Regions from separate parts of the Pseudomonas sp. KT_2_4 genome, predicted to be linked through region 3. Evidence: predicted binding sites of a transcription regulator. Region 3 holds the regulator's gene; each other region holds the start of a gene.

Evidence for each region. The regulator FliA, encoded in region 3, starts transcription of late flagellar genes. The targets are predictions, from matches to a motif close to CTAAAGTTTNNNNNNNNNNNGCCGNTAA.
Region 1: AB9N64_RS16800 (methyl-accepting chemotaxis protein) is a predicted target of FliA. The motif match lies at 2,454-2,481, and genes of this name have one in related genera.
Region 2: motA (flagellar motor stator protein MotA) is a predicted target of FliA. The motif match lies at 1,671-1,698, and genes of this name have one in related genera.

What each region holds. Positions count from the first base shown of each region.
Region 1 is NZ_CP166962.1:3,607,502-3,613,858, forward strand. It holds gene AB9N64_RS16795 (YifB family Mg chelatase-like AAA ATPase) at 1-351, shown strand, start outside; gene AB9N64_RS16800 (methyl-accepting chemotaxis protein) at 379-2,355, opposite strand; gene AB9N64_RS16805 (LysR substrate-binding domain-containing protein) at 2,532-3,452, opposite strand; gene AB9N64_RS16810 (NorM family multidrug efflux MATE transporter) at 3,605-5,008, shown strand; gene AB9N64_RS16815 (bifunctional diguanylate cyclase/phosphodiesterase) at 5,073-6,357, opposite strand, start outside.
Region 2 is NZ_CP166962.1:4,391,389-4,397,745, reverse strand. It holds gene motB (flagellar motor protein MotB) at 1-748, opposite strand, end outside; gene motA (flagellar motor stator protein MotA) at 752-1,603, opposite strand; gene AB9N64_RS20175 (HDOD domain-containing protein) at 1,770-3,305, shown strand; gene AB9N64_RS20170 (rhodanese-like domain-containing protein) at 3,363-4,178, shown strand; gene asd (archaetidylserine decarboxylase) at 4,194-5,054, shown strand; gene serB (phosphoserine phosphatase SerB) at 5,189-6,357, opposite strand, start outside.
Region 3 is NZ_CP166962.1:1,993,280-1,999,636, forward strand. It holds gene AB9N64_RS09110 (chemotaxis response regulator protein-glutamate methylesterase) at 1-254, opposite strand, end outside; gene AB9N64_RS09115 (chemotaxis protein CheA) at 303-2,507, opposite strand; gene AB9N64_RS09120 (protein phosphatase CheZ) at 2,519-3,307, opposite strand; gene AB9N64_RS09125 (chemotaxis response regulator CheY) at 3,326-3,700, opposite strand; gene fliA (RNA polymerase sigma factor FliA) at 3,868-4,608, opposite strand; gene fleN (flagellar synthesis regulator FleN) at 4,605-5,438, opposite strand; gene flhF (flagellar biosynthesis protein FlhF) at 5,544-6,357, opposite strand, start outside.

The DNA.
Region 1 (6,357 bases), 1.6 Mb from region 3:
TTGCACCTGACCGTCGCGCGGGAGGCCACTGCGCTGAGCCCCACTCAACCGGCGGGCGATACAACGGCCGATGCCTCGGTGCGGGTAGCCGAAGCACGCGAGCGTCAACAGCAACGCCAGGGGTGTGCCAATGCTTTTCTCGACCTGCCGGGGCTGCGCCAGCACTGCAAGCTGCCAAAGGTCGACGAGGGTTGGCTAGAGACCGCCTGCGAGCGACTGACACTGTCACTGCGGGCGGCCCATCGGCTGCTGAAGGTGGCGCGCACCCTGGCGGACCTGGACCAGATGGACGCCATCACCCGTGATCATCTGAAGGAGGCCTTGCAATACCGCCCAGCATCTCTCAGTTGAGCCTCCCACAATTTGATTGGCGGTGCCTCAACGAAACCGATCCACCTCATGACGCAAGCCTGCCGCCAAGGTCTCCAGCTCCTTGGCGGTAACCGCCAGGTTGGACACCACTTCACGCTGCTCGCTGTTGGCCAGCGCAATGCTCTGCAGGTTGCTGCTGAGCAAGGTCGCGGTGCTGCTCTGTTCCTGGGTGGCGGTGGTGATCGCCGCGAACTGCTGGCCGGCCGAGCGGCTTTGCTCGTCGATACGCGCCAGGGCCGAGGCCACGTCAGCGTTGCGCGACAAGCCTTCCTGCATCAGCGCATTGCCGTGTTCCATGGTGCTGATGGCGTTGCCGGTTTCCTGCTGGATGCTCTGGATCATGCCGGAGATTTCATCGGTGGCCTGGCGGGTGCGCGAAGCCAAATTGCGCACTTCGTCGGCGACCACGGCAAAACCACGGCCTTGCTCACCGGCGCGGGCGGCTTCGATGGCGGCGTTGAGCGCCAGCAGGTTGGTCTGTTCGGCGATGGCGGTAATCACGCCGACGATCCCGCCGATTTCCTGGGAACGCTGGCCCAGGGTGTTGATCACTGCAGCGGTGCTGTTCAGCGCAGTGGCGATATGTTCCAGGGACGATGACGCTTCTTGCATCGAGGTGCGGCCGATACGGGTTTGCTGGGCATTCTCTTGGGCCAGGCGCTCGGTGTTGCCCATGTTGTCGGCAATGTTCAGCGAGGTAGCACTGAACTCTTCCACCGCACCGGCCATGCTGGTGATCTCGCCGGACTGCTGCTCCATGCCTTCGTAGGCACCACCGGATAGGCCCGACAACGCCTGTGCGCGGCTGTTGACCTGTTCGGCCGCGGTACGGATATGCGACACCATGGTCGACAGCGCTTCACCCATCTGGTTGAAACTGCGCGCCAACTGGCCGATTTCGTCATGGCTGGAAACGTTGAGGCGCGCACTCAAATCGCCCGCGCCCAGCGCCTGGGCCTGGCGCACCAGCTCGCTCAATGGCGCCAGCTTGCTGCGCAACAGCCACACCGTGGCGCCCACTGCCAGCAACATCGCCAACACACTGCCGATCACCAGGCGGATGCCGACTTCCCAGGTCACTGCGCGAATCTCAGCCTTGGGCATGCTCGCTACCACCGCCCAAGGGCCGCCTTCGAACGGCACCGATACGCTATAGAAATCTTCGTTCTTGTCGCTCCAGAAACGGCCTGCGCCCGGCTTTTTCGCCAGGTCGAGCATCACGGCAATCGCCTGATCCGGCGCTTGCACGCCAGCCGGCGGCACCAGCCAGTGCTTTTGCTCATCGAGCAGCGCGAGGGAGCCGGTCTGACCGATACGGAAGCGCTTGAGGTTTTCAAACTGGGCGTTCTGAGCATCGGTGTAATCGAAACCGATGAACAGCACGGCGATGACCTGGCCACTGCTGTCACGCACGGGGCTGTATTGGGTCATGTAGGAGCGGTCGAACAACACGGCACGGCCGATGTAGGTCTGGCCGCCCACAACGCGCTGGTAGGCCGCGCCCTGACGGTCGAGCACGGTGCCAATGGCGCGATTGCCATCCTGCTTGGTCAGGGAGGTGCTGACGCGGATAAAGTCGTCGCCGCTGCGCACGAATACCGTGGCCACGCCGCCGGACATCTGCTTGAACTCATCCACCTCTTCGAAGTTGTTATTCAATACCTCGTTGCCCAGGTAGAGGCTTGGCGTCTGCACGCCGGCCACGGCCACGGGCTGGTCCGCACGTACACTCAAGCCGGCGCCGAAGCGCTTTTCAAACAGCCCGCTCAAACGCTGGGTGCTTTCGCGCAAGGTGCTGTGGAAGGTGTTGAGTTGGTCGGCGAGCAGACGCGCCTCGCTGGCCAGGTGTTCCTCGCGGGTGGCGAGGTTGGCGGAGTCGAGGGTACGCAAGGCAAAGACCGTACTGCCGCTGATGACGACAGCGAGAATCACGGCGAGTGCAAGGCCTAACTGGGAGGCAATCCGGGCACGAGGTTGAGACATGACAGCTCCTGGCCGAGGCCAGGATCATCCTGATCTCATAGCGCTGCTCGGCAAATTATCTAGTGGGAAACGTTGATGCACGATGGTTCCAACCTCCTTCTTCGGCGGCATTTGGCAATACTTGAGCGAATCACAGGGGTATCCCGCAAACGATTGCACACCCGGTCCGGCCCTACTCAATCGAGGCGTTCAACCTGGGGCAATTCCATCGCCTTGACTTCGCCCTGAAGAAATTCCGCCAGCCGTCGCAAACGCTCCCCGCCCGGGCGAGTTTTCGGCCACACCAGGTAGTAGCTTTCCCCACTGGCGACCGCCGTGGGCCACGGCAGGCTCAAGCGTCCCTGCGCCACGTCTTCGGCCACCATCAGCAAGTCACCCATGGAGACGCCATAGCCCCGCGCCGCAGCGATCATGCCCAGCTCGAGCGTGTCGAACACCTGCCCACCCTTGAGTGAAACGTGAGATGACAACCCCATGCGCTGCAGCCAGTAACGCCAGTCGCGGCGGTCCGGGGTCGGGTGCAGCAGTTCGGCGGTTGCCAGCCGCGTCACGTCCCAGGGACCGTCGTCCAACAGATTCGGCGCTCCCACCGGGATCAGCATTTCCGCAAACAGATAACTGGCCTCCCAGTCCGCCGGAAAGTGCCCGTTGCTGAGCAACACTGCACAGTCGAACGGCTCTTGGTTAAAGTCCACTTCATCGATGCTCATCCACGCACTGGTGAGCTGTACCTCATTGCCTGGCTGCAATGCGCGGAAGCGACTCAACCGCGCCAGCAGCCAGCGCATGGTCAAGGTGGACGGCGCCTTCATACGCAGGATGTCATCTTCGGCATTCAAGGTATGGCAAGCACGCTCCAGGGCAGCGAAGCCTTCCCGTACGCCAGGCAGCAACAACCGCGCCGCTTCCGTGAGCTGCAATGTGCGACCGCTGCGCTGGAACAATCGGCAGGCGAAATAATCTTCGAGCGTACGGATATGCCGGCTGATCGCACTTTGGGTAATCGACAACTCCTCAGCCGCGCGGGTAAAGGAGTGGTGCCGGGAGGCGGCTTCAAATGCCCGCAAGGCATAAAGAGGAGGAAGACGACGGGACATTCTGAAAGCTCCGACTGCGCAATCTGGAAACCCTACCAGAATCGCTCAAGCATGAGTTTTAATCATGCCAACGATCGCTTTTATCCTTTTGTGCAATGCGCTGAATGCGCCGAGAATCAACCCTTCCCCACCTTCCTGACTATTCGAGTGTGATGATCATGCAACATCCGGCACGTACCGAACTCTGGGCCATTCTGCGGCTGTCGGGGCCGTTGATTGCCTCACAGTTGGCGCACATGCTGATGGTGCTGACCGACACCCTGATGATGGCGCGCCTGAGCCCCGAGGCCTTGGCAGGCGGCGGCCTGGGCGCGGCGAGCTATTCGTTCGTGGCGATCTTCTGCATCGGCGTGATCGCAGCCGTGGGCACCCTGGTCGCCATTCGCCATGGCGCGGGCGATATCGACGGCGCCACCCGCCTGACCCAGGCCGGGCTGTGGCTGGCGTGGTTGATGGCGCTGGCGGCGGCGTTGCTGTTATGGAACTTGAAGCCGGTACTGCTGATGTTCGGCCAGACCGAAACCAACGTGCAAGCAGCCGGGCAATTTCTGACGATCCTGCCCTTTGCCCTGCCCGGCTACCTGAGCTTCATGGCCCTGCGCGGCTTTACCAGCGCCATCGGCAAGGCCACTCCGGTGATGGTGATCAGCCTGTGCGGCACCGTGGTCAACTACCTGCTCAACCATGCCTTGATCGAAGGCATGTTCGGCCTGCCGAAACTGGGCCTGATGGGCATCGGCCTGGTGACTGCCATCGTCGCCAATGGCATGGCGCTGGCATTGATGTGGTACATCCGCAGCAACCGGGCCTACGCCGCTTACCCGCTGGGCACCGGCCTGCTGCGCCTGAATACCCATTACCTGCGCGAGCTGTGGCGCCTGGGCCTGCCGATTGGCGGCACCTATGCGGTAGAGGTCGGGTTGTTTGCCTTTGCGGCGTTGTGCATGGGCACCATGGGCAGCACGCAGTTGGCGGCGCACCAGATCGCCCTGCAGATTGTCTCGGTGGCCTTCATGGTGCCGGCGGGGATGTCCTACGCGGTGACCATGCGCATCGGCCAGCATTACGGCGCCGGGCAGTTGCTGATGGCACGCCTGGCCGGGCGAGTCGGCATAGGATTCGGGGCCATGGTGATGTTGGGATTCGCAGCAGTGCTGTGGCTGTTTTCCGACCCACTGATCGGGCTGTTCCTCGACCATGACGACCCGGCGTTCCATGACGTCATCGTCCTGGCGGTGAGCCTGCTGGCCGTCGCCGCCTGGTTCGAATTGTTCGACGGTGTGCAGACCATCGCCATGGGTTGTATCCGGGGTTTGAAGGACGCCAAGACCACCTTCCTGGTGGGGCTGGGTTGCTATTGGCTGATTGGCGCACCGTCGGCCTGGTTGATGGCGTTCACCCTGGGCTGGGGGCCCACCGGCGTCTGGTGGGGCCTGGCACTGGGCCTGGCGTGTGCGGCGGTGAGCCTGACCTGGGCGTTTGAGGCGAAGATGAAGCGGATGATTCGGCAGGAGCCAGATGCTCCTGTTGGTTTCCAAGCGGCACTGCCTGACTAGCGAGTGCACGCGGTCCATGTGGGAGCTGGCTTGCCTGCTCCCACATTTGAACCACTTTGAAGGCTTAGCCCAACAGCGCCTGCTGGCTTTGACCAAACAGCAGATATTCCACCAGCTCCGGCAACGGCAACGGCTTGCTGATCAGGTAACCCTGGACCTGATCGCACCCAAACAAGCGCAAAAGTTCAAGTTGCTCAGGGGTTTCCACGCCTTCGGCGACCACTTCCAGATTGAGGTTGTGGGCCAGGTTGATCATGGCGTGCACCAGCTTGCGGTTTTCTTCGCGCTCTTCCATGCCGCCGACAAAGCTCTTGTCGATCTTCAACAAGGCAATCGGCAGGCTGTTGAGGTGCACAAACGACGAAAAACCGGTGCCGAAGTCATCCAGGGAAAACCGCACACCCAGCCGGCCAAGGGCGTCCATGGTCTGCTTGACCAGGTCGCTGCGGCGCATCACGGCGGTTTCGGTCAATTCGAACTCCAGCCATTGCGCTTCCACGCCGCGCTCGGCAATCAGGCGGCTGAGGGTAGACAGCAACTGACTGTCCTGGAACTGGCGAAACGACAGGTTGACCGCCATGTGCAGCGGCGGCAGGCCGCGTTCACGCAGGTCTTGCATGTCGCGCAGGGCTCGGGAGATGACCCAGTAGCCCAATGGCACGATCAAGCCACTCTGTTCGGCCAGCGGCACGAACTCGCTGGGCGGCAACAAGCCGCGCTCGCCGTGACGCCAGCGCACCAGGGCTTCGAGGCCAACGATATGACCGTCGTCCAGGTCCAGGCGCGGCTGGTAATGCAGCTCCAACTCATCGCGACGCAAAGCCCGGCGCAGTTCACTTTCCAGGTCGGCCAGGCTGCGGGCGTTGCGGTTGATGCGCTCATTGAAGATATGGAAGGTGCAGCCCTGGGTACTTTTGGCCTGCTGCATGGCGATATGGGCGTGCCACATCAACGGGTCGGCGCCAGCGCGGGCTCGAGCATGGGCCATACCCAGGCTGCAACCAATCAACAGGCTTTCACCATCCACCCAGTAGGGCTCGGCCATCACTTCGGTGATGCGCTCGGCCATCCACTCGGCGCGCTGAGGCGCCCGGCGGGTATCGATCAACAAGGCAAACTCATCGCTGCCCAGGCGCGCCAGTTGGTCCCCGGCTTCGAGCTGGCTCTTGAGCCGCGACACCACTTGCAGGATCAACCGGTCGCCCGCCTGATGGCCGAGGGCATCGTTGGCATGACGAAAATTGTCTAGGTCCAGATGACCGAGGGCCAGGCCACGGCCGTCATTGTCGGCCAAGCGTGCAGCGAGCAAGGTCTGGAAGCCCTGACGGTTGGCAATACCGGTGAGCGGG
Region 2 (6,357 bases), 2.4 Mb from region 3:
GCGAGGAGGCAAAGCCCACCACCCGCGCCACTTGCGGGTCCGGGTAGCTGCCGGCCACCAGCGCACGTCGGGCAGCATTGGCGCGGTTGGCCGAGAGCTCCCAGTTGCCGAAATCACCCTGGCCCGCGTAGGGTTTGGCGTCGGTGTGCCCGCTGATGCTGATCTTGTTGGGCACCGCCTTGATGGTGTCAGCCATGGCCAGCAGGATGTCTTCAAAGTACGGCTTCAAGCGCGCACTGCCCGAGTCGAACATCGGCCGGTTGGCGGCATCGGTAATCTGGATGCGCAGCCCCTCGGGGGTGATCTCGAAGGAAATCTGGTCCTTGAACTTCAGCAACTGTGGGTTTTCTTCAACCTTGTTCTGCAATTCCTGCAGCAACAGTTCCAGTCGCTCCTGTTCGACCTGCTCGGCCATGGATTCGACAGTGTCGCGCTCGATCGGGATTTTTTCCTGAGGCGATTCAGTTTGCACTTCCGGGTTGATGGTGCGCTCGGGCGCCAGTTCCGGCGAGCCGCCCAGGTCAATGACAAACGGCGTACCGCTTTCCGAAAAGCCAATCGGGTCTTTGAAGTAGCCGGCGATGGCGATTTTCTGTTCTGGCGTAGCGGTGGACATCAGCCACAACACCAGGAAGAACGCCATCATCGCCGTGGCAAAGTCGGCGAAGGCGATTTTCCAGGCGCCGCCATGGTGGCCCGCAGCGAAGCGCTTGACGCGCTTGATGATGATCGGCTGGTTGTTTTCCATGGCTTAGCGACCGCGAACCGCTTGTTCCAGCTCGGAGAAGCTTGGGCGATGTTTCGGGTACAGCACCTTGCGCCCGAACTCCACAGCCAGCGACGGCGGCATGCCCGAGGCCGATGCCACCAGGCACGCCTTGATCGCTTCGTAGAGGTTGATTTCTTCCTTGGCATCGTGGGCCAGGGAGGTGGCGAGCGGGCCGAAGAAACCATAGGCGGCGAGAATACCGAAGAAGGTCCCCACCAGCGCCGCACCTACGTGCATGCCGATGGCCGCCTGATCGCCTTCGCCCAGGGACGCCATGGTCACCACGATACCCAGTACCGCTGCGACAATACCGAAACCGGGCATGCCGTCGGCGATGCCGGTCACGGCGTGGGAAGGATGCTCCAGCTCTTCCTTGAGGCTGAACAACTCCATGTCGAACAGGCCTTCTAGCTCGTGGGGCGCCATGTTGCCGGAGGACATGATGCGCAGGTAATCACAGATATACGCGGTCATGCGCTCGTCTTTGAGCACGGCCGGGTACTTGGCAAAAATCGGGCTGGCCGCGGCGTCTTCGATATCGCCTTCGATCGCCATCATGCCTTCGCGGCGGCTTTTGTTGAGGATCTCGTAGATCAGCCCCAGCACTTCCAGATAAAACGTGTGGGAGAAGCGCGAGCTGAACATGCCCAGGGACTTCTTGACCACGTGCATGGTCATATAGCCTGGGTTGGCCTGCAAAAATGCGCCGAACGCTGCACCGCCGATAATCAGCACTTCGAAAGGCTGGATCAGTGCGGCGATTTTACCGTGGGAGAGGACGTACCCTCCGACCACACTTGCGATGACGACAATGATGCCGATAATTTTAGCCATAGGAGAGGGGTACTTGCGCCGTCGGGTTCATGGACATATTGGGTGCAGCAGAAAACTCTTGTTCTACTTATCGGCAAAACTGCGCCAGACTATAGCCCGTTAAGGCGAAAAGCCAATTCGGCCCGTTCCGGGCGTGTTGAACGCAAGTGATGATCGCGCCCCAATCATGGCAATTGAAACGACAACCCCAACAAACCGCCCCACTACCCTCGCCGCTTGGATCAAGTGCCTGGACGACGTGCTGCTGCCCGTGCCCCAGGCCAGCCACGAACGCGTGTGCAAAGCTATTCGCGATAGCCGCAGTTCATTGCGAGATATTGCTGAGTTGATGCAAAACAGTCCGGCCCTGGTGCTGAGTGTGATGCGCGAAGCCAACAGCCAAGCCCACGGCAGCCTGGCCGAACCTGCGGAAAACCTTGAAGTCGCACTTAACCGTCTTGGCCTCAAACGTGCCGAAGAGCTGTTGGCGCGCCTGCCTTCGGTACCCGCCCAGGAAATCCCCGTGGCCTTGCGTCAGCTGTTGCTGATCAGCCAGCACGCATCCCAGCAAGCTAACGGTTTGTTCGGCAGTCGCCTGGCGCGGTTGTGGCAGGACATCCACTGGGGCAGCCTGCTGTTTTTGTCGCCACTGTGGCCGATGGCCGTCGCCTACCCCAAGCTTTTGGAAGAGTGGGAGTTGCGGGTGATCCATAAAGGCCAATCGGCACGCCAGGTCGAGCAACAGCTATTCGGCGTGCGCTTGCTCGACCTGTGCCTGGGCCTGACCGAAGCCTGGCACCTGCCGATCTGGGTTTCACAGGGCTACAAGTTGCTGTTGGCCGAGCAACGCCTGCTGGTCAAGGCGCTGCACATTGCCCGTCAAGACGATGCCCTGCGTCACCAGCAATTGCTCGATGCCGAGCCCAACCTGCGACGCTGGCTGAACCAGCCGGCCAATACCGTGTTGCTGGCCAATGGCTTGGCGATGTCGGCCCAGGAATCCTGGACCTGCCCGCACACAGAGCGCTGGCAATACCTGACGGCGCTGTACCTGCAAACGCCATTGAGCGATGTGCAACAGCAAGCCCACCAGCAAGCGGTGACCAGCGCGCGTACCACCTTGATGCCCGACCTCTGGCACCCGGCGCTGTCGCTGATCTGGCCGTGGCATGTGCAGAAAGTCCATCGCGGCTTGCTACCTGCACCACCGCCCACGGCCGAAGCCTTGGCCGTGTGGCGCACGCGCTGCACCGAGTTGCTGGTGGAGCCGAGCCGCTTTGCCAACGCCATGCACCTGACCACTTGCGCCAAGGAAGCCTTGGTCGCCAGTGGCATGCAGCGGGTACTGATATTTATGGCAGATCGCGCCTTGAGCACCTTGCGTGTACACCAGGCCGACGGCCTGCCCAAGGACGCGGCTCACCTGAGCCTGGATGTGGTGAACAGCACACTGCTGCAACGCCTGCTGGAAAAGTCCGCCCAGGTACGCCTGACCCCCGACAACCATGCGCAGTTTTCCGCATTGCTGCCACCGATCCTGCGTCGTCTGTTTATTGGCGAGCATCTGCTGCTGCGCTCACTGAGCTGCAACGGCCGTGTGGTCATGCTGATCGTGGCGGACCAGGGCGGCGGGCCGTTCTCGGAAACCACCGTGCAGGCGTTCGGCAAAACCGCCCAATGCATCGAGAAAGCCCTGCACAGCTTTACCAACCGCAGCGCCTGATGCTTGCGCTACAATCACCGGCCTTTATCGCCAACATTTGTGCCCAGGAGACCTCACATGCCTGACTTCTCTGGCTTGCCGCTGGTGATCGAATCCGCCGACCTGTTGGGTCGCCTCGATTCCAAGCACTTGATACTGGTAGACCTCACCAGTGTCGCCCGCTACGCCGAAGGGCATATCCCCGGCGCGCATTTCGTTGACCCCAAGCGCACCCAACTGGGACAGCCACCGGCACCCGGCCTGCTACCAAGCAAGGCCGACCTGGAAAAACTGTTCGGCGAACTGGGCCACACCCCGGACGCCACCTATGTGGTCTACGACGACGAAGGCGGCGGTTGGGCCGGGCGTTTTATCTGGATGCTCGACGTGATCGGCCACCAGAAATATCACTACCTCGACGGCGGCCTGCTGGCTTGGCTGGAGGAAGGGCACCCGCTTTCCACCGATGTGCCCGCAGCAGCCGGCGGCCCGGTCAGCCTTACGCTGCACGACGGCCCCACAGCCACCCGCGAATACCTGCAAAGCCGTCTCGGCGCGGCCGACCTGGGGATCTGGGACGCTCGTGGCCCGCTGGAGTATTCCGGCGAGAAAGTGCTCGCAGCCAAGGGCGGCCACATTCCCGGCGCGGTGAACTTCGAATGGACTGCCGGCATGGACAAGGCGCGCAACCTGCGTATCCGCCGTGACATGCCGCAAATCCTCGAAGACCTCGGGCTGACCAAAGACAAAGAAATCATCACCCACTGCCAGACTCACCACCGCTCTGGCTTCACCTACCTGGTGGCCAAGGCGCTCGGTTATCCGCGAGTCAAAGGTTATGCCGGTTCCTGGGGCGAATGGGGCAATCACCCCGACACCCCCGTTGAGATTTAAGGTTTAAGGACAGTTATGAAAAAGCAGTTGTTTATCCTCAGCCAGTACTTGCTGCCGCACCACTTGCTGTCGCGCCTGGCTGGTTGCATCGCCGAGTGTCGCGTGCGCTGGTTCAAGAACGCCTTCACTGCCTGGTTCGCTAAGCGCTACCAGGTGGACATGTCCCAGGCCCTGGTGGAAGACCTGACCGCCTACGAGCACTTCAACGCCTTCTTCACCCGTGCGTTGAAAGACGGCGCCCGCCCGTTGGATCCAACCCCAGGTGCAGTGTTGAGCCCTGCCGATGGCGCGGTCAGCCAGCTAGGCCCGATCGAACATGGCCGTATCTTCCAGGCCAAGGGCCACAGCTTCAGCGTGCTGGAACTGCTCGGTGGCGATGCCGCAATGGCTGCGCCGTTCATGGGCGGCGAGTTCGCGACAATTTACCTGTCGCCCAAGGACTACCACCGGGTGCACATGCCACTGGCCGGTACCCTGCTCGAGATGGTGTATGTGCCAGGGCGGATTTTCTCGGTCAACCAGACCACCGCCGAAAACGTGCCGGAACTGTTCGCCCGTAACGAGCGCGTTGTCTGCTTGTTCGACACCGAACGCGGCCCGATGGCCGTGGTGTTGGTAGGCGCGATGATCGTTGCGTCGATTGAAACCGTGTGGGCCGGTTTGGTAACGCCGCCGAAACGCGAGCTGAAAACCTTCCGCTACGACGAAGCGGCCCGCGCGCCGATTCATCTGGACAAGGGTGCGGAACTGGGTCGTTTCAAACTGGGCTCCACTGCCATCGTGCTGTTCGGGCCGGACCAGGTGAAGTGGGCTGAAGAACTGGCAGCGGGTACGCCGGTGCAGATGGGCCAGGGTATCGCACTGCCGAAAGCCTGATATTGCAGTTGATCGTTCCCACGCTCCGCGTGGGAATGCAGCCCGAGGCGCTCTGCGCCCAAAGCGTGACGCAGAGCGTCACTGGAGGCGTTCCCACGCGGAGCGTGGGAACGATCAGTGACAGTGAGATCGGCTTATAGTTGACCGTCGCGGTCACGCAAGCCCAGCAGATACAACACGCCATCCAACCCCAAGGTCGAAATCGCCTGCTTGGCTGACTGCTTGACCAACGGTTTGGCGCGAAAGGCCACGCCCAACCCGGCAATCGCCAGCATCGGCAAGTCATTGGCGCCGTCGCCGACCGCAATGGTCTGCTCCAGGCGCAAGCCTTCCTTATGGGCCAATTCCTTGAGCAGGTCGGCCTTGCGCTGGGCGTCAACAATCGGCTCCACCGCGACGCCAGTCACTTTGCCATCCACCACTTCCAGCTCGTTGGCGAATACATAGTCAATGCCCAGCTTGGCCTGCAACTGCTTGGCGAAGTACGTGAAGCCGCCCGACAGGATGGCGGTCTTGTAGCCCAGTCGCTTGAGTTCGGCGAACAGGGTTTCGGCGCCTTCAGTCAGGCGCAGCGACGCGCCGATCGAGTCCAACACGCCCACATCCAGGCCCTTGAGCAGCGCCAGACGCTCCTTGAAGCTGGCACGAAAATCCAGCTCGCCGGCCATCGCGCGCTCGGTAATCTCAGAAACTTGCTCGCCCACACCGGCCGCCTTGGCCAGCTCATCGATGACTTCGGCTTCGATCAAGGTGGAGTCCATGTCGAACACCGCCAAGCGGCGGTTGCGACGGAACAGGGAGTCTTCCTGGAAGGCGATATCGACATTCAGTTCCTGGGCCACGCTCAGGAAGTCGGCGCGCAGCGCTTGCGCGTCAGCCGGTTCACCGCGCACGGAGAACTCGATGCAGCCCTTGCCTTTGTCAGCCGGGGTGTCCAATGGCATGCGACCCGACAGACGGTCAATATGGTCGATATTCAATCCGTATTGCGCGGTGATCGAACTGACGCGCTGCAGCTGCTCAGCCGTTACCTTGCGGGTCAACAGGGTGACGATATGGCGCTTTTTACCCTGGCCTTCGACCCAGTGCTGGTAATCAGCTTCGGACACCGGGGTGAAACGTACCTGTTGATCGAGCTTATACGCCGTAAACAGGATGTCCTTGAGTACCGAGGAGGCCTGCTCGGTGCTGGGGATCTCCACCAGGATGCCGAACGACAAGGTGTCGTGGATCACTGCCTGGCCGATGTCGAGAATGTTCACACCACCCTGGGCCAGGACGCCGGTAATGGCTGCGGTGAGAC
Region 3 (6,357 bases):
GTCAGCGAGGAAAACATCAATACCGGTGTAGGGCAGCGTTGCATGATGTGGCGCACGGCCGTGATGCCATCCATCATCGGCATCTCGTAGTCCATGGTGATCACGTCCGGCTTCAAGGCAATGGCTTGATCGATCGCCTCTTTGCCGTTGGTGGCCGTGCCGACCACCTGGATCGTTGGATCAGCGGAAAGAATTTCCGAGACGCGGCGGCGGAAGAAACCCGAATCGTCCACCACCAGGACCTTGACTGCCATAAACACTCCGTTAGGCGGGGCGGGCATGACCGCCCTGCCCCACCAGAATCAAATACGCCGTGCGGCGTAACGCTTGAGCATGCTCGGAACATCGAGAATCAGTGCGATGCGACCGTCACCGGTAATGGTTGCGCCCGACATGCCTGGGGTTCCCTGCAGCATCTTGCCCAAAGGCTTGATCACCACTTCTTCCTGGCCCACCAGTTGGTCGACCACAAAGCCGATGCGCTGGGTACCCACGGACAGAATCACCACATGACCTTCGCGTTGTTCTTCATGGGCGGCCGAGGCCACCAGCCAACGCTTGAGGTAGAACAGCGGCAACGCCTTGTCACGCACGATCACCACTTCCTGGCCGTCCACCACGTTAGTGCGCGACAGGTCGAGGTGGAAGATCTCGTTGACGTTGACCAGCGGGAAGGCGAACGCCTGGTTGCCCAGCATCACCATCAGGGTCGGCATGATCGCCAGGGTCAACGGCACCTTGATGACGATCTTGGAGCCCTGGCCCTTGGTCGAGTAGATATTGATCGAGCCGTTGAGCTGGCTGATCTTGGTCTTCACCACGTCCATGCCCACGCCACGCCCGGACACGTCGGAGATCTCGGTTTTGGTCGAAAAGCCCGGGGCAAAGATCAGGTTGTAGCACTCGGTGTCGGTCAGGCGGTCGGCGGCGTCCTTGTCCATCACGCCGCGCTTGACCGCGATATTGCGCAAGATGGTCGGGTCCATGCCTTTGCCGTCATCGGTGATCGACAGCAGGATGTGGTCGCCCTCTTGCTCCGCCGCCAAAATCACTTTGCCGTTGCGGGACTTGCCCGCAGCTTCGCGTTCTTCCGGAGTTTCTACGCCGTGGTCGACCGCGTTGCGCACCAAGTGGACCAGCGGGTCAGCCAGAGCCTCGACGAGGTTTTTGTCGAGGTCGGTTTCTTCGCCCACCAGTTCCAGGTTGATTTCTTTCTTGAGCTGGCGCGCCAGGTCACGAACCAGGCGCGGGAAACGGCCGAAGACTTTCTTGATCGGCTGCATCCGCGTTTTCATCACCGCGGTTTGCAGGTCGGCGGTGACCACGTCGAGGTTCGACACGGCCTTCTGCATGGCTTCGTCGCCGCTGTTCAGGCCCAGGCGCACTAGGCGGTTACGCACCAGCACCAGTTCGCCCACCATGTTCATGATGTCGTCCAGGCGCGCGGTATCCACACGCACGGTGGTTTCGGCTTCGCTGGCAGGTTTTTCCGCTGCCGCTGGGGCCGCTGCACGCGCAGGGGCCGGGGCGGCGGCAGGTGCTGGCTTGGCTGCCGGCGCAGGTTTGGCAGCAACCGGTGCCGCAGTGGCTGGTGCTGCAACCTGCGCGGCCGCGGCCGGGGCAACTTCGCTGAACTTGCCTTTGCCGTGCAGCTCGTCGAGCAAGGCTTCGAATTCGTGATCCGAGATCAACCCGTCACCGGCCGGTGCGGTACTGGCCGCTGGCGCAGCGGCGGCGGCAGTCGCTGCAACCTCGGGCAGGGCTTCGGCCACAAAGGTGCCTTTGCCATGCAGTTGGTCGAGCAGTGCCTCGAATTCGTCGTCGGTAATGTCAGTGCTGGTGTTGGCAGCGGGTGCTTCTGGCGTCGCCGCAGGAGGTGCCACGGCATCCGCCGCGAACTGGCCTTTGCCGTGCAACTGGTCGAGCAACGACTCGAACTCGGCGTCCGTAATGTCTTCACTGCTCGGCGTCGCGGCAGGCTGCACCGGCACTTCAGCTTCGGCCTTGACCGCGCTGAGGGAGTTGAGCAGTTGTTCGAACTCGCTGTCGGTCACGTCCGGCTCGGCTTGCGCCACCGGCTCCGGTGCGGCCTCGACCACCGGCGCAGCCGCGGTATCGGCAGGTTCGGCCAGGCGCGCCAGGGCGGCCAGCAGTTCCGGCGTGGCGGCAGTGATCGGTGCACGTTCACGCACTTGGCTGAACATGCCGTTGACCGCATCCAGTGCTTCGAGAATCACGTCCATCAGTTCCGAGTCGACGTGACGCTCACCCTTGCGCAGGATGTCGAAAACGTTCTCGGCGATGTGACAGCACTCCACCAGCTCATGGAGCTGGAGGAAGCCGGCGCCCCCTTTTACAGTGTGAAAACCGCGAAAAATTGCATTGAGCAGGTTCGCATCATCCGGTCGGCTTTCCAGCTCGACCAGTTGTTCGGACAGTTGCTCTAGAATTTCGCCGGCCTCTACAAGGAAATCCTGAAGGATTTCTTCATCGGCGCCGAAGCTCATGTGGGTGCTCCTTAGAAGCCTAAACTGGATAACAGGTCATCTACGTCATCCTGACCTGACACAACGTCTTCACGTTTATCGGCATGAATCTGCGGACCTTCACCCTTGGCGAGATGTTTTTGTGGATCTTTTTCAGAGAGGATCGCTTCACGGTCATGTTCGATGCCGGCAAAACGATCGACCTGGCCGGCCATCAGCACCAATTTGAGCAAGTTGCTTTCCACTTCGGTAACCAACTGGGTCACGCGCTTGATCACCTGGCCGGTGAGGTCCTGGTAATCCTGGGCCAGCAGGATGTCGTTGAGGTTGCTGGCCACCGTGCGGTTTTCCTGTTCGCTGCGCGACAGGAACCCGTCGACGCGACGCGCCAGTTCACGAAACTCTTCAGCGCCCACTTCGCGGCGCATGAAGCGGCCCCAGTCCTGGCTCAAGGCCTGGGCTTCGGTGGCCATGCCGTTGACCAGGGGCGTGGCGTTTTCCACCAGGTCCATGGTGCGGTTGGCCGCCGCCTCAGTCAGCCTGACCACATAGGACAGGCGCTCGGTGGCGTCGGTAATCTGGGAAATTTCTTCGGCCTGGGGCATGCGCGGGTCAATCTGGAAATTGACGATTGCGCTGTGCAGCTCGCGTGTGAGCTTGCCCACTTCCTGGTACAGGCCGCGGTCACGGGTCTGGTTAAGCTCATGGATCAACTGCACCGCATCGGCGAACTGGCCTTTTTCCAGGCTGTCGACCAACTGGTGAGCATGTTTTTTCAGGGTCGACTCAAAGTCGCCCTGTGACGTTTCGTTATGCTCCATAGCTCCCCCGCGATGGCATTAGCCGTGGATGCGTTCGAAGATTTTCTCGATCTTCTCTTTCAAGGCCAGTGCCGTGAATGGTTTGACCACATAACCGTTGACCCCGGCTTGGGCGGCTTCGATGATCTGTTCGCGCTTGGCTTCGGCGGTCACCATCAGCACAGGCAAGCTGCGCAGTTTTTCATCGGCGCGCACATGGCGCAGCAGGTCGATACCGGTCATGCCCGGCATGTTCCAGTCGGTTACCAGAAAGTCGATGCTCCCGCTGTTGAGGATCGGAATGGCCGTCAGGCCATCATCCGCCTCGACCGTGTTGGTGAACCCAAGGTCACGCAACAGGTTTTTAATGATCCGCCGCATCGTTGAGAAGTCATCAACGATGAGGATTTTCATGTTCTTGTCCAATTCGACCTCCAAGCAGTCTTAAACGCGCCCAGCACCTGGACGCGCCATTTCAATCAACAGGCGTTACACAAAAAGGACTGCCCAGGGCACCACGGCACACAGCCGCGAAACCTTGCGATCTCACGGCAGCGTCTGCAGTGCCCCCACACTGCCTGTCAGCGCGCGCGCCACTCGGCCAATCGGCCCCGCAAGCGGGCTGCGCACTGGCTATGCAACTGGCTGACACGCGATTCGCTGACCCCCAGTACCTCACCGATTTCCTTGAGGTTCAGCTCTTCGTCGTAGTACAGCGCCAGCACCAGCCGCTCACGCTCTGGCAAATTGGCGATTGCATCGGCCAACGCGCCCTGGAAACGTTCATCTTCCAGGTCGCGCGACGGCTCCGTATGCGCGCTCGCGCCGTCCTCGTGCAGCCCTTCGTGTTCGCCGTCCTGTAAAAGGTCGTCAAAACTGAACAGGCGGCTGCCCAAGGTATCGTTCAAAATCCCGTAATAATCGTCGAGACTCAATTGGAGTTCGGCCGCAACTTCATGATCTTTAGCGTCACGACCGGTTTTTGCTTCAATTGCTCGAATTGCATCACTGACCATGCGCGTATTGCGGTGTACCGAACGCGGCGCCCAATCGCCTTTACGCACCTCGTCGAGCATCGCGCCACGGATACGGATACCCGCATACGTTTCGAAACTGGCACCCTTGCTGGCGTCGTATTTGGTCGAGACTTCAAGCAGGCCGATCATGCCGGCCTGGATCAAGTCTTCAACCTGCACACTCGCGGGCAGGCGCGCCAACAGGTGATAGGCAATGCGCTTGACCAACGGCGCATAGCGCTCGATCAATTCGCCCTGGCTGTCACGTGCCGACTTTTTGTAAAGGTTGTAGCCGCTGGATGTCATAGCACCGGTCCTGCGCTCGTCTGATGCACCAAACGCTCGACGAAAAACTCCAGATGCCCCCGCGGGTTGGCGGGCAACGGCCAGGTATCGACCTTCTGGGCAATGGCCTTGAACGCCAGTGCGCATTTCGAACGAGGGAACGCTTCGTAGACCGCACGCTGCTTTTGCACGGCCTTGCGCACACACTCGTCATAGGGAACTGCGCCGACGTATTGTAAAGCCACATCGAGGAAGCGGTCCGTGACCTTGGTCAACTTGGCGAACAGGTTGCGCCCTTCCTGCGGGCTCTGGGCCATGTTGGCCAGCACGCGGAAGCGATTCATGCCGTAGTCACGGTTAAGCAGTTTGATCAGCGCGTAGGCATCGGTGATCGAGGTGGGCTCGTCGCACACCACCAACAGCACTTCCTGCGCTGCGCGCACAAAGCTGACCACCGACTCGCCGATCCCGGCGGCGGTGTCGATCACCAGCACGTCGAGGTTGTCGCCGATGTCGCTGAACGCCTGGATCAGCCCGGCATGCTGCGCGGGGCTCAGGTGCACCATGCTCTGGGTGCCCGAGGCCGCCGGCACGATGCGAATGCCACCAGGGCCCTGGAGCAGCACATCGCGCAGCTCGCAGCGGCCCTCGATCACATCGGCCAGGGTATGTTTGGGTGTCAGCCCCAGGAGAACGTCCACGTTCGCCAAGCCCAGGTCAGCATCCAGCAGCATGACGCGACGGCCAAGCTCTGCCAGGGCCAGGGACAAATTCACTGACACGTTAGTTTTCCCGACGCCACCTTTGCCGCCGGTCACCGCGATCACCTGTACGGGATGCATGCTGCCCATTTTATTTCTTTACCTTGTCTTGCTTAGACGCAGGCTACATGGCTTGGCCGCGTGAATCGCTTGCAGACCATCGATGTAGGTACATTTCACGGTGTTCATCCTGCCTCAACCCACCCGTTTAGCCGGGTGGTGGTAAAGGTCGGCGAACATATCGGCCATCGCTTCCTCGCTAGGCTCGTCTTGCATTTGCACACTCACGGCACGGCTGACCAACTGATGACGGCGCGGCAGATGCAGATCATCCGGGATCCGCGGCCCGTCGGTGAGGTAGGCAACCGGTAATTCATGGCTGATGGCCAGGCTCAATACCTCGCCCAGGCTCGCGGTTTCGTCGAGTTTGGTGAGGATGCAGCCGGCCAGGCCGCAACGCTTGTAGCTGTGATAGGCAGCGGTAAGAACCTGTTTCTGGCTGGTGGTTGCAAGCACCAGGTAATTTTTCGACTTGATGCCACGCCCGGCCAGGCTTTCGAGCTGCATGCGCAGCGCTGGATCACTGGCTTGCAGGCCGGCGGTATCGATCAGCACCACGCGCTTGCGCAGCAACGGCTCGAGGGCATTGGCCAGGGACTGGCCCGGGTCGACATGGGTCACCGGCACGTTGAGAATGCGGCCCAGGGTCTTGAGCTGCTCCTGGGCGCCGATGCGGTAGCTGTCCATGCTCACCAACGCGATATTCTGTGCGCCGTACTTAAGCACATAACGGGCGGCCAGCTTGGCCAGGGTGGTGGTCTTGCCCATGCCGGCGGGGCCGACCATGGCGATCACACCGCCCTCTTCCAGGGGTTCGATTTCCGGCGTGGCGATCATGCGCGCCAGATGCGCCAGCAACATGCGCCAGGCCTGACGAGGTTCTTCGACTTCGGCGGTCAAGGCCAGCAGGTCGCGGGACAACGGGCCGGACAAGCCGATGCGTTGCAAG